3 regions of the Clostridium sardiniense genome follow, and region 1 is predicted to be linked to each of the others. Evidence: riboswitches for the same ligand, from Rfam matches in the RefSeq annotation. Region 1 holds a riboswitch; each other region holds the start of a gene.

Region 1 (4,726 bases):
GAATAATCTTTTAACAGCATAAGCTAATACGTGTGATGCACTGTGTCTTAAAGCATCTTTTCCTTCTTGTGAATCAAAAGTGCAAAGACCAACTTCACAATCTTCGTTTATTGTATGACGTAAATCAACAACCTCTCCATTTACTAATCCGCAGAAAGCATTTCTAGCTAATCCTTCGCTAATACTTTTTGCTACGTCTAAAACTGATACACCTTTTTCAAATTCTTTAACTGATCCGTCTTTTAAACTAACTTTAATCATCTTAAAAAACTCCTTTCTTTCTTTATATTAAAACTAAAAATTATTTACTAAAATAAAAAAACTCCGTCTCTAAAAATTAGAGACGAAGTATAATATCCGTGGTTCCACTCTAGTTATTCTTAAGATTAAATCTTAAGAATCACTTTAATATGTCGTAACGTGACAATGACGGACTGGATTGGAGTCACTCCGAGTTAGTTTTCTGTTAAGCTCATATAAAAGTACTTACAGCTAATGTACTCTCTCTCTGTAAATGAGGATTTAACATACTCTTCTCATCAATGTGTTTATCTTCTTAAGTTAATTTATATTATAATCATACAAATTTCAGATGTCAATAAATGCTTTCATAAAGTTTCTCGAGTTTAATATTTTCGAGCAATTCTTCAGAATAGTAAGATTTACCCATTAAAATAAATATAATATCTTCTTTTTTATAGCCTTCTTTATATAATTTTATATCTTTTGTCAAACGCTTAACCATATTGGTAGAAGCGTTTAATATATTACAAAGTTCCTTAAAAGAGTAGTATCTTTTGGGAAGAAGTTTATATAGCTTTTTTTGTAATTTAATTTTATAAGAAATATCTGTTTCAAGAGAGTGATGTGGTCCTAATCTTCCACGATGGTGATATTCGCATAGATACATATAATTTAACTCTATATCAAAACCACCTTCATTTTTATGAACAATGTGATGAATATCAGCTTCTTTATTACATATTTCACAAAAATACAATGATAAACCTCCTTAATCTATATTTAATAATTATAGATAAAAAAATTAGTTAAATCAATTAACAGAATATTTATATAAAATAAAAAATTAAATTGTATAAATCAAGGGTAAAAACAATAAAAAATGGTATAATATACTATATAATATATTATATTGAGATTTATGAAGAAGGGTGATATTTATGAGAGATAACTACAATTCATTTAATTTCTGGACTAATAATGTTAACGAACACAAAGCAATAAGAGGGCATGCTTTTACAAATGAATTGCCAACAAGCAAATCGGTATATATACATGCACTTATATTTTCTAACAAAAATGGAATAGAAAATATTTATTCATACTTTTCAAATCCAAGAGTGTTATTAGGCTATATACAACACTCATTTTGTCAAAAAGCATTCTATAAATGGGCATATGGAACAGAAAAATTAGTAATGAAAATTCCAGCCGTTTCAACTTGTGATCTAATAAATAATCTTTTGAAAAAGAATAAAATTTCCAAAGAAGAAGCAAAAATAATGAAAGAACAATATACATTTTTAAGTAATCTATGGGATAAAGATGACAGCGAAATTATAACGGAGTTAGTGAAGTTTGCAAAAGAGTTTAATAAGGTTTGGGTTGGAGATAACAAACAATTCTTATATATAAAAGTATTCAAAACAGCAAAGGACTTAGGAGAATTCATTGATGATTCAATAAGAATGACAAACAAGGAAGAAGAGTTTAAATAAGGAATAGGATTATCATTAGATCAATGGAGAGAAGTATACTTAAAGGTTGGAGAAGATAAGGAATGCTCAAATATATTTAGAAAAATTCTTTTAAATAAATTATCAGAAACACTTTAATAAGGTTAATGTAAATAAGCAATTCATTTAGGTATATGAATTGCTTATTTTTATTAAATTAATATTCAAATTAGTATTAATTTGAATTATTTAGGAATATTAGTAACTTATAAATGTTGACATAGTCTATTAACATTGTTACAATAAAGCATAATCAAAATTAAAAAAAGTCTTATCAAGAGTGGTGGAGGGACTGGCCCTATGAAACCCGGCAACCTACTAATAATTAAGGTGGGAATGACTATAAGAGAATCAATGTATAACATGCATTGATTGTTTGTCATTTTTAATTATAGAGTGTGGTGCTAAATCCAGCAGTGAAAACTGATAGATAAGTAGTATTTATAGAGTGTATATAAAGCTTCTGATTTCTATCAGAAGCTTTTTTATTTTGTGTATAGGAACTTTAGGGAGGGCAAAAAATGAACAAAGAGAATAAAGGGAATTGGTGGGCGCTTTTACCATTAATAGTGTTTGTGGTTGTATATGTTGGAATTGCAATAATTGCAAAGGATTTTTATGCAGTTTCTGTGATAATACCATTTTTAATTGCATCAGTTGTGGCTTTAGTTATGAATACTAAAGTTAGATTTGAAGAAAAACTACAGATTTTCTGCAAAGGAGCAGGAGATACTAATATAATCTTAATGATTTTAATATTTATATTAGCAGGAGCATTTGCAGCTGTTGCTAAATCTATGGGGGCAGTTGATTCAACTGTAAACTTAGGGCTTTCAGTATTACCACCAAATCTTTTGGTAACAGGAATATTTATAGTTGCATGCTTCATAGCATTATCAGTTGGAACATCAATGGGAACAATAGTTGCGCTTGTACCAATAGCACTTGGAGTATCTGAAAAGACTGGAATAGCTGTAGCCTTAGTAGTTGGAGCTGTTGTAAGCGGAGCAATGTTTGGGGACAACTTATCAATTATATCTGATACAACAATAGCAGCAACAAGAACACAGGGCTGTGATATGAGAGATAAGTTTAGAATGAACTTTAAAATAGTATTACCAGCTGCAATAATTACAGCAATTATTTTTATGGTTATAACTAGTGGAACGGAAGCTATTAGCTTAGGTAGTTATGATTATAGCTTAATAAAAATCGTTCCATACATAGGTGTTTTAGTTGCAGCACTTGCAGGAATAAATGTTATATTTGTTTTAGCATCTGGAATAATTTTAGCAGGGACTATCGGAATTGGGACTGGAAGTTTTGATATTATAGGACTTTTTAAAAGTATGGCAGAAGGTATAAATGGTATGAGTGAATTAATAATAATATCATTATTAATAGCTGGTATGGTTGCAATTATAAAATACAATGGAGGAATTGACTTTATACTTCATAAGGGATTAAAAAACTTTAAAACTAGAAGAGGTGCAGAGCTTGGAATTGGAGCTTTAGCAAGCTTAGTTGATATATGTACTGCAAATAATACAATAGCAATAGTTACAGTAGGACCAATTGCTAAAGACATATCAAATGAATTTGATTTAGAGCCAAAGAGAGTTGCAGGTATTATGGACATGTTCGCATGTGCATTCCAAGGGATAATACCTTATGGTGCTCAGCTTATATCAGCAGCAGGACTTGCGGCAATATCACCTATTGAAATAATGCAATATCTGTTCTACCCATATCTAATGGGTATATCAGCGGTAGTTGCTATAATATTTTACTGGAGTAGAAGAAAAGAAGAAAATAGAGTAAAATAAAAAAGCCCGAGTTTGGGCTTTTTTATTTTAGTACATCTAGTTTACTAGGCATATGCATTGGGATGAGATTCCAAGACCTTCTCCAGTAAAACCAAGTCCTTCTTCTGTAGTAGCTTTAATGTTTATTTGATTAAACTCTATGTTTAATGCCGCTGCTACATTACGTCTCATTATCTCTATATAAGGAGCCATCTTTGGCTTTTGTGAAATTATTGTTGCATCGATATTACCTATCTTATAGTCATGAACCTTTAAAAGATTTCCAACTTCTTTAAGAAGAGCTATGCTTGATATCCCTTTATACTTTGGGTCAGTATCAGGGAAATGTGTACCTATATCACCTAATGCTGTAGCTCCAAGTAGTGAGTCCATAATTGCATGAATGAGAACGTCGGCATCAGAGTGACCTAATAATCCAAGTTCATAAGGGATTGTAACGCCACCTAAAATCAAATCTCTACCTTGAACTAAACGATGTACATCATAACCTAAGCCAATACGCATATCTTTCACCTCTCTAATATTTCTTCTATAAGTTTAACATAAAAATATAGTATAAAGAAGTAAACGGTATTAACCTCGCGACGCTTATACTTAAAATCAACATAAATAACATTTGATTTCATAAAAAAATCACCGATACAATTAGTGCTTTTTATAATATATTACAAAAGTATTTAATAAATGATTATTAATTTGTAATTTCATTTAAAAAAAACAGGTATTTAGGTATAATTAAATATAAGAATAGATATTATTTGACAAAAATAATGTCGACGTAGGGGGGAGCGTATAGATTTGGAGATATTCGATAGAAATAAATATAAATTTTCAGATATACCAAGTTTAGTAGAGATAAGTGATGAGGTAAATAAAGCTAGAGCGGAGCAGATATCTTTGATGGAGAAAGAACTTTATTCTTATAAAGTTCTAATACAAGATTTATTTGCGTACTCTCCAAGTGATAAGGATAGAAATACAATATTAAATATAGCTTTTTACATAATAGGAGAAGTAGAGTTATTAGAGTTTATACAAGATAAGAAAAAATTACCTCCTAATATATTATCTAAGAAGACTATGCAGCCAAGAAAGTTTATAGAGGAATGGAATGATTATATAATTACATACACTATTATATTT
Region 2 (4,726 bases), on a different contig from region 1:
TAGGTAAAAAACTATTTTTAGCTGCTACTAAGGAATTAAAACATATAGGATATTCTTCAGTAATAATAAATTGTCTACAAGGAAATCCATCTATAGAGTTTTACAAACATATGGGTGGAAATATTGTATCAAAAAGAAAAGATGAAATCAAAGGTACAGTTATTACTGAAGATATTATATATATTAAAATATAAGGATAGCATATATAGAATTTTATAAAGACAATATTAATACTATACAAAGCTAACAGAAAACGGACAAGTTTACACTTGTCCGTTTAATTGTTGCTATTTATAAACAACGATTTAAAGTATAGACCAGTTTTAAAATGCCGGAATAACCGCTCCATCATATTTCTCATTTATAAAGTTTTTAACATTCTCTGATGTTAAAGTTTCTGTTAAGTCTTTAATCTTTTGGCTATCTTTATCAGCTTCTTTAACAGCTATAATATTTGCATATTGTTCTGCTGCTTTTGAGTCCTTATCTTCTACAATAAGCGCATCATTTTTAACTGAGAATCCAGCATCTATTGCATAGTTTCCATTTATAACAGCTGCATCAACGTCATCTAATGCTCTTGGAATTGCAGCTGCTTCTAATTCTTTAAATTCAAAATTTTTCTTATTTTCTGTTATATCTTTTGGAGTTACAAGCTCTCCCTCTTTAACCTTTATAAGTCCATGAGATTCTAAAAGTTTAAGTGCTCTTGCTTCATTTGATGGATCATTTGGAATTGCTATAGTTGCTCCATCTTTTAAATCCTTAATATCTTTTATATTTTTTGAATATAATCCTAAAGGCTCTAAATGAACTTTTGCTGTATAAGTTAATCCCAAATTCTCTGCTTCATTTTGTTTATTCAAATATGGTATATGTTGAAAGAAGTTTGCATCTAAACTTCCCTCTGATAATGCCTTATTAGGTGTAACATAATCTGTAAATTCTTTTATATTTACTTTATATCCCTTTTCCTCTAACTTAGGTTTTATATGTTCTACAATCTCCTTATGTGGAACTGGTGTAACTCCAATTGTTATTGTTTTATCGTCTTTAGAACTGCCCCCGCATCCTACTAACGCTAATGATAAAACTCCTACTAGAACTGTTGATATTAATCCTCTTTTTTTCATATTGAAAATCCCCCTTATTATTTATTGCTTTTTGCTAAATTTAATTTTTATTTTGAAAGTTTCTTATAAAAATAATTTCCTAAAGTCTGTAAAACTTGAACTATGATTATTAAAAGTATTACTGTTACTATCATATAATCTGTTTCATATCTATGGTATCCATATCTTATAGCAACATCTCCAAGTCCTCCTCCAGCTACTGCCCCCGCCATAGCTGAATATCCAATTACGCTTATTATTGTTAATGTTAATCCGGAAATCATAGCTGGTATTGCTTCTTTAAACATTACCTTAAATATTATTTGACTATCTGTTGCCCCAAATGATTTTGCAGCTTCAATTACCCCTTTGTCCACTTCTCTTAATGCACTTTCTATTATTCTTGCAATAAAAGGTGCTGTTGCAATAGCAAGCGGAACTATCATAGCCTCTTTTCCAACAGTTGTCCCAACTATCAATTTACTAAGTGGGAATAATGCTACCATAAGTATTACAAATGGAAAACTTCTTAAAATATTTACTATAAAATCTAATACTCTATATACACTTTTATTTGGCTTTAATCCATCTGGTGCAGTTAATGTAAGAACTATGGCTATTATAATTCCAGCTATTAATGCACAAATTGTAGATAATATTACCATATAGGCCGTTTCACCTGTAGCTTTTAATATTTCTTCAAACATCTATAATACCTCCCACTGAACATTCTTTCTTCTTAAATAATCTAATATATAGACCTCATCTTCCCTATTGATACTTATAACTAAACTTCCAAGTACATCCCCTCTAAATCTTTCAAGTTTGCCCCAAACTATTGAAAAATCTTTATTTGTATCCTTTGCCATCTTAGTTATAAGCGCATTCTCTGAGAAGTCTTTTGGGAAGAATATTTTTATATTGACTCCATCATCAGGTAATATATCTATATCGTCATCCCCTAAGAATTTTTTAAGCGAAAGTCCTGGTTTTAAGAATAAATCTGCTGACTTACCTTGTGCTTTAACTACTCCATCTTCTAAAAGTGTTATCTCTTCGCATACCTCCTTAACAACTTCCATTTGGTGGGTTACTATAACTATGGTTATTCCAAGTTCTTTATTTATTCTTGATAATAGTGATAGTATATCTTTAGTTGTCTTTGGATCTAGTGCTGATGTTGCTTCATCACATAATAAAATCTTTGGTTCTAAAGCTAATGCTCTTGCAATTGCCACCCTTTGCTTTTGTCCCCCACTAAGCTCAGCTGGCTTACTACTTGCTTTATCTTCTAGAGATACTAATCTTAATAATTCTAATACTCTCTCATTTATCTTTTCTTTGCTAAATCCCCAAACCTCTAAAGGTAATGCAATATTTTCATAAACATTCTTACGGCTTAAGAGGTTAAAACTTTGAAAAATCATTCCAAGGTCTTTTCTAAGTTCCCTTATCTCTTTTTTATTTAGTGTTTTAATCTCCTTTCCCATTACTTTTATTGAACCTGAATCATAACTCTCAAGCCCATTTAAACATCTTAGCAATGTTGATTTACCTGCCCCACTATGTCCAATTATTCCATATATCGCTCCTTTCTTTATCTCTAATGATATATCTTTTAAAACCTCTGATTTTCCAAAATTCTTTTTTATGCTCTCTATCTTTATCATAAATTTTGCCCCCTTTTATGAAAATAAATAAGAGTAGAAAAATACCTTTTAATGATTCTTTAACTCTTGGTTAAAAAATAGGTTTCTTCTACTCTTTGCATCTTAAACTTAATAAAATAAAAAATGCACTAGAGAATAAATCCCTAGTGCATGATATAATCACCCTATTAATTTATTCTCTCATCTATCAGCAATTATCTTGCTGCAGGATTTAGCACCACACGTAACAATAAAGTATAAATACTCATAACAAATAAACTCCTCACTCCTGAAGAATCTATAATCGAACATTTAGTATTGTCCGTAGGTTGCCGGGTTTCATAGGGCCAGTCCCTCCACCACTCTTGATAAGAAACCTAATATTTAGTTTTAATATTCTAATTTTAAAATTTTTTCAAACTTCTTGTATATTAATATAATATTTAAAAAAAGTTTTGTCAATAATAAATTTCCAGTAATTTATCAATGTTTTTATAATATTTTTTCTAGACAGATAAAATCCCCGTCTTTTCCTTGAAGATTTATCACTCCAACCTCTTCATATCCACTTCCTATATATAGCTTCTTAGCTCTTATATTTTCAGTGTTTGTATCTAGTCTTATATGTGATAATTCACGTCGTATGCATTCCTCTTCAATAAACTTTAAAAGTCTTTTTCCATTACCACTTCTTGAAAACTTGGGACTTACCATTAATCTATGTATAACTAAAGCTTTTTGTGAATTACTCCATTTTAGTTTTTTATAATTTATATCTTCAGAGCTATTTAAAACTACAGCTCCAACAATATTATTTTTTATATTATATTCTGAATCCTCAGATTCCATTACAAATAAATCTCCATTTTTAAGATCCATTTCAAAATCTTTAATAGTTGGATATTCCTTTGTCCAATTAAGCCCTGTCCCTACACCGCTTTCTAATACCTCATCTATCATTAGTTTTATTTGATTTAAATCCCCATACTTAGCTACCCTAAACTTCATTATATCCTCCATACTAATTAAAATATTTCTGTTTCTTCCTCAATATCTATAATTTTCCCTTCAATGTTTTCTTCTAAGAAATCTAATATCTTTTCCTTTGTAGAATGTGCTATTTTTACATTGCCACATACAGCTGCTATACCAATAACCATAAACTTATGCTCATCTTGCCTATCAACTTCTCCAACTGATATGTTAAATTTATTTTTTAATCTTTGAGTAACACTTCTAACTATCATTCTTTTTTCTTTTAAGGAACCTACCCAAGAATTTCTTATTGTTATTTTCATAAGTAAAATATCCATGTTTAAACTTCCCTTCATCTCATTAATTGATTCTGCATTAATTCCGTAATTTGTATATATTTATAATAATATAAATTTATAATATTATAAATTATAATATTATAAATTTCACAAAAAATAATCAAGTTATTCATTAATTATATTATTTATGAATAACTTGATACTTATTATAAAATTTCATAACATTTATACCTTAAATAAAAAATTAATAACCTACTATATTTTATCATTATGTACTTTTTGTAAAATATTCAATTCAATTAAATATCTCTTCAAAAAAAATGTTATAATTCAAGTGTAATTTTTTGAATTTAAGTAGATTTATTCAAATAATTTAGAATTTAATATGTAATTTGTAATTAAACTTTTTCTACTGATTTTTAATATAATATACGAAATTTATTTTTAGGAGATGAGACTATGAACATAGATTATTTTATTAAACTGGCTCTAGATATTTTCTGTATTTTTATATTTACTTGTTGGGTTAGATATTCTTTTAAAAATGAAAAAGGATTAAGTTATAAAGCTTTAACAATTTTATTATTAACTAATGAAGTTGCTTCTACTATAGAAAACTTTTCTGAAAATATATATAATCACATATATTTTATTTTCTATATAATTCAAGGTATAGCTCTAATAATAATTT
Region 3 (4,726 bases), on a different contig from region 1:
AACAACAGCTACTAGAGGTCATAAGCTTTTAAAAGATAAGCAAGATGAGTTAATGAGACAATTCATTAATCTTGTTAAGTATAACAATAATCTAAGAAAAGATGTTGAAGGGCAACTTGAAGGATCATTAAAGGATTTCGTTATGGCTAGAGCCGTAATGAGTTCAGAGTTCTTAGAAGAGGCAATTGCTTATCCAAAAGAAAGCATTTCTGTAGATGTTGGAAACAAAAACATAATGAGTGTTAATGTTCCAGTTATGAACTTTAAAAGACAGCTTGAAGGTGACGAAGGTAGTATCTTCCCATATGGATTTGCAAATACATCATCAGAACTTGATGATGCAATAACAAAGCTTTATGGAATATTACCTAAGCTTTTGGAACTTGCAGAAGTAGAAAAGTCATGTCAGCTTATGGCAGATGAAATAGAGAAAACAAGAAGAAGAGTTAATGCTCTAGAATATATGACAATTCCTCAACTTCAAGAGACAATCAAGTACATAAGAATGAAACTTGATGAAAATGAAAGAAGTGCTTTAACTAGACTTATGAAAGTCAAGAGTATGATAGAGCAAAGAGGATAATTAATTCTAAAATACACCTTAGGTTTTCTAAGGTGTATTTATTTTTGAGTTTAAAAAATAAATTAGTTTATGTAAAAAGTGTTTAAAATCAAGATTTTGGTAAAGAATTAAAAGTAAATTAAAATTATCGTAATATAATTGATAATAACCTACATTAATAGTATAATTCTTATAGGTTATAATTTTTTTTACATAGAATTAACAATCTAACCTAATTTAGGAGAAGGAATATATGGATTATTTTATAGAGTTTATGATTTCTTTCATATTGGTTGTAATTTTAATGCCGATATTAATGAAATTATCGCATAAAATTGGTTTTACTGATAAACCTACACAAAGAAAGAAGCACAAAAAAGTAACACCACTATGCGGTGGACTTGCAATGTTTATAGGATTCTTTATAGTATATTATTTCGTTGGAAGTGAAAGTAATTCTGAAAGTATATGGATCTTCATTGGATCTTTATTAATAGTATGTATAGGATTAATAGATGATTTCTATAAATCAGTTGGAAAAGAATTTCCAATACTTCCAAGACTGATAATTCAAATATTAGCAGCAGTATTAATATTTAATGCTGGTGTCGCATTTAAAGGCTTTACTAATCCGTTTACAGGGGATTATGTAGCTCTTAATACTTTTTTACAGTTTGTTTTGAGTATTACTTGGATATTTGGAGTTACGACAGTAATAAATTGGTCAGACGGAATGGATGGACTTGCAGGAGGAATTTCTTTAGTTTCTTCAGGTACATTCTTCATTGCAGCAATTATTTTAGGACAAAGTTACTCAGCATCTACTTCAATCATACTTGCTGGGGCAATTGGAGGATTCTTATTATTCAATAGATATCCTGCAAAGGTATTTATGGGAGACTCAGGTGCAAATTTTTTAGGATTTATTTTAAGTATCATTGCATTAGATGGTGCCTTTAAGCAAGCTACTGTACTTAGCTTATTGTTACCAATATTAGCACTAGCAGTACCTATATTTGATAACTTATTTGTTATATTTAAAAGGTTTAATGAAGGAAAACCAGTGTATCAGGCAGATAGAAGTCAGATGCATTTTAGATTAGAAGAAAAAGGATTAACAAAACCACAAATAGTGCAGTTTATAGTTGGAATAAGCATAGTTTGTTCATTCTTATCTATAGTACTATTATTTTACAATCATCCATAAAATAAGCATCATATTAAAAATGATGCTTATTTTTTTATAAAAATTTAATTATTAGTGTATTACTGATTCATAAATTATAGAAACAATATTTAATAATTATAGATAATATATTAAGTATATTGACACATAAACCATATTTTGTTATTATGATTAGAAAATAAAAAAGGGGGCTTAGATTTATGTATAAGGGGAAGAAGGTAATTCTTAGAGCACATAAGGAAGATGATATAGCAAAACTTAATGACTTTATAAATGATTATGAAGTAAAAAGGCTTCTAAATATTGAAACTTCATTTCCATTAGCACTTTGGCAAGAAGAAGAGTGGGTTAAGAAAAGAAGAGATAATGATCAAACATATGATTTTGCAATTGAAGATTTAGAAAGTGGATGTATAATAGGTGGTTGTAGCATAAACTCTACTAGTATTAAAAATAGAAATTGCATAATTGGAATCATGATTGGGGATAAAGATTATTGGGGAAAAGGTTACGGATATGATGCTCTATCTGTACTTATCAAATTTATCTTTGAAGAATGTAATATGGAAAAAATAAAACTTGGCGTATTTTCATTAAATCCAAGAGCAATTGCTTGTTATAAAAAGCTTGGCTTTAAAGAAGAAGGTCGTCTTAAAAGAGAAATATATAGAGAAGGAAAATATCATGATGAGATATTGATGGCTCTATTTAAAGAAGAATATTTTGAAAATATGAAAGATAAAAATTAGAATATATTTACAAAAAAGTATTTTTAATGTATAATTATACAAAATAGAATATATACTTATCAAGAGTGGTGGAGGGACTGGCCCTATGAAACCCAGCAACCTATGTATAACAATAATTTATTAGGGGTTTTTATATATAAATTTGTTATAGTATGTGGTGCTAATTCCAGATAGATAAGGATATGAGTTTAAGATTAAAGTCTTAGGTGTAATATCCTAGGACTTTTTTATATTTCGAAGTTTAGGATATAAATAAGGGGGCATTATGAATATTAAGGAGATTTTTCATAAAAGAAATTTAGTATTTTCTTTTGAGGTATTTCCTCCAAAGAATAATTCACCAGTTAAAAGTATATATAGAGCTTTAAATGAGCTTTCAGATTTAAAACCGGATTTTATTAGTGTAACCTATGGGGCAGGTGGTAGTCTAATAAATAACAAAACTACAGAGATATCATCACTTATAAAAAATGTGTATAATATAGAACCTTTAGCACATTTAACATGCATATCTTCTAAGAAAGATGATATAGATAAGATAACAGAGAGACTAGAACTTGAAGACGTTAGTAACATACTTGCATTAAGAGGTGATGATAATGGTGACTCTAGAAAAGACTTTAATTATGCAAGTGAGCTCATAAGTTATATAGAAAAAAAGAAAAGATTTAATATAATTTCAGCATGTTATCCAGAAGGCCATATAGAAAATAAATCAATAGATATGGAAATAGATAATATGAAAAGAAAGATAGATTCAGGTACATCAAGCTTTATTTCTCAGCTGTTTTTTGATAACAATATTTATTATGATTTCTTAGATAAGATAAATAAAAATGGAATAAAAACTCCAATTCAAGCTGGAATTATGCCAGTAATAAATAAAAGGCAGATAGAGAGAATAACAGAATTATGCGGTGCAAAAATTCCGCATAAATTCTCAAAAATAATGAATAAGTATGAATATAGTCCAGAAGCTTTAAAAGAAGCAGGTATTGCATATGCAGTTGAACAAATTATAGATTTAGCTTCTAGTGGAGCTCAGGGCATTCATCTTTATACAATGAATAATCCTTATGTTGCAAAAAGGATTAAAGAAAATATTAAGACAGTCATTAAAACAATTAATAATTAGGAGGCAAATGTATGAAAAAAGTAGAAAGTTTTGAACTAGACCACACTAAGGTAAAGGCACCATTTATAAGAAAATGTTGTGTATACGAAGGAGGACATGGTGATAAGATAAGCAAGTTTGATATAAGATTCCTGCAACCTAATAAGGAGGCTTTTGGAACAGCAGCTATGCATGCACTAGAGCATCACCTAGCTTATAATATTAGAGAAAATTTAGATGGAGTTATTGATATATCCCCAATGGGATGTAGAACAGGATTTTATTTAAGTACTTGGGGTGATAAAGATCCTATAGAAATAAAAGCAGCAGTTGAGACAGTTCTTAGAAATTTATTAAAATCAGAGGATATACCAGCAAGTAATGAAGTTCAATGTGGAAATTATAAAGATATTTCTCTTTTTGGAGCAAAGGAATATGCAAAAGATGTAATTAGCAAAGGATTCTCACTTAATATATATGGAGAGTAGTGGGAGGGAGATTACTCTTCAGGAATCAGAAATTTTAAGATACTTAGGATATAGAGGGCAAGAGAAGCCCAAAAATATTATGAATAAAATTTCGGGTGTAAAGAAAGAGTGTAGAGATTTCTTTACACCTAAATTTATTTATGAAGAGTATAATCTTAAGAAAAGAGAAAATAAAATTGAACTTATAGGTACTAACTTGCTTTTAGAAGGAATAGATATATATAATTTGTTAAAAGACTGTGATAGGTGTGTGCTGATGGCTGTGACCCTTGGAAATGATGTAGAGAGACGGATAAGATTTTATGAAAAAGTAGACTTAACAAAGGGATTAATATTTGATGCTTGTGCAACTACAGGTGTTGAAGAAGTTTGTGATTTAGTAGAAGAAGAGATAAAATCTAAGTATGTAAATGAAGGTGAGGAGCTAACATTTAGATATAGCCCAGGATATGGAGATTTAGATTTAAGTATACAAAAGGATTTTATAAATGTATTAAATTGTGAAAGAAGAATAGGAGTCAAGGTTTCAGAACATATGGTTTTATTTCCAAGGAAATCAGTAACTGCTATTTTAGGTATAAAAAAATATAGTGGAAAAAAGGGAAAGAAGAGTTGTATAAATTGTAA

Evidence for each region. A riboswitch is a leader RNA that binds a small molecule or an ion and turns the genes downstream of it on or off. The one in region 1 is predicted to bind S-adenosylmethionine.
Region 2: it holds a riboswitch for S-adenosylmethionine, as region 1 does, so the genes downstream of both, K5V21_RS07465 (methionine ABC transporter ATP-binding protein) here and K5V21_RS04000 (Na+/H+ antiporter NhaC family protein) in region 1, are expected to answer to the same signal.
Region 3: it holds a riboswitch for S-adenosylmethionine, as region 1 does, so the genes downstream of both, metF (methylenetetrahydrofolate reductase [NAD(P)H]) here and K5V21_RS04000 (Na+/H+ antiporter NhaC family protein) in region 1, are expected to answer to the same signal.

Annotation. Positions count from the first base shown of each region.
Region 1 is NZ_JAIKTU010000003.1:115,199-119,924, reverse strand. It holds gene thrS (threonine--tRNA ligase) at 1-261, opposite strand, end outside; T-box leader at 337-552, opposite strand; gene K5V21_RS04010 (HNH endonuclease signature motif containing protein) at 596-1,000, opposite strand; gene K5V21_RS04005 (hypothetical protein) at 1,182-1,739, shown strand; SAM riboswitch class I at 2,026-2,194, shown strand; gene K5V21_RS04000 (Na+/H+ antiporter NhaC family protein) at 2,279-3,583, shown strand; gene ispF (2-C-methyl-D-erythritol 2,4-cyclodiphosphate synthase) at 3,620-4,087, opposite strand; gene K5V21_RS03990 (anti-sigma factor domain-containing protein) at 4,382-4,726, shown strand, end outside.
Region 2 is NZ_JAIKTU010000005.1:158,446-163,171, forward strand. It holds gene K5V21_RS07450 (GNAT family N-acetyltransferase) at 1-194, shown strand, start outside; gene K5V21_RS07455 (MetQ/NlpA family ABC transporter substrate-binding protein) at 324-1,133, opposite strand; gene K5V21_RS07460 (methionine ABC transporter permease) at 1,181-1,819, opposite strand; gene K5V21_RS07465 (methionine ABC transporter ATP-binding protein) at 1,820-2,782, opposite strand; SAM riboswitch class I at 2,960-3,136, opposite strand; gene K5V21_RS07470 (GNAT family N-acetyltransferase) at 3,254-3,769, opposite strand; gene K5V21_RS07475 (DUF503 domain-containing protein) at 3,787-4,074, opposite strand; gene K5V21_RS07480 (hypothetical protein) at 4,495-4,726, shown strand, end outside.
Region 3 is NZ_JAIKTU010000005.1:7,885-12,610, reverse strand. It holds gene K5V21_RS06805 (V-type ATP synthase subunit D) at 1-583, shown strand, start outside; gene K5V21_RS06800 (MraY family glycosyltransferase) at 816-1,769, shown strand; gene K5V21_RS06795 (GNAT family N-acetyltransferase) at 1,949-2,497, shown strand; SAM riboswitch class I at 2,551-2,678, shown strand; gene metF (methylenetetrahydrofolate reductase [NAD(P)H]) at 2,763-3,632, shown strand; gene K5V21_RS06785 (S-ribosylhomocysteine lyase) at 3,644-4,099, shown strand; gene K5V21_RS06780 (vitamin B12 dependent-methionine synthase activation domain-containing protein) at 4,179-4,726, shown strand, end outside.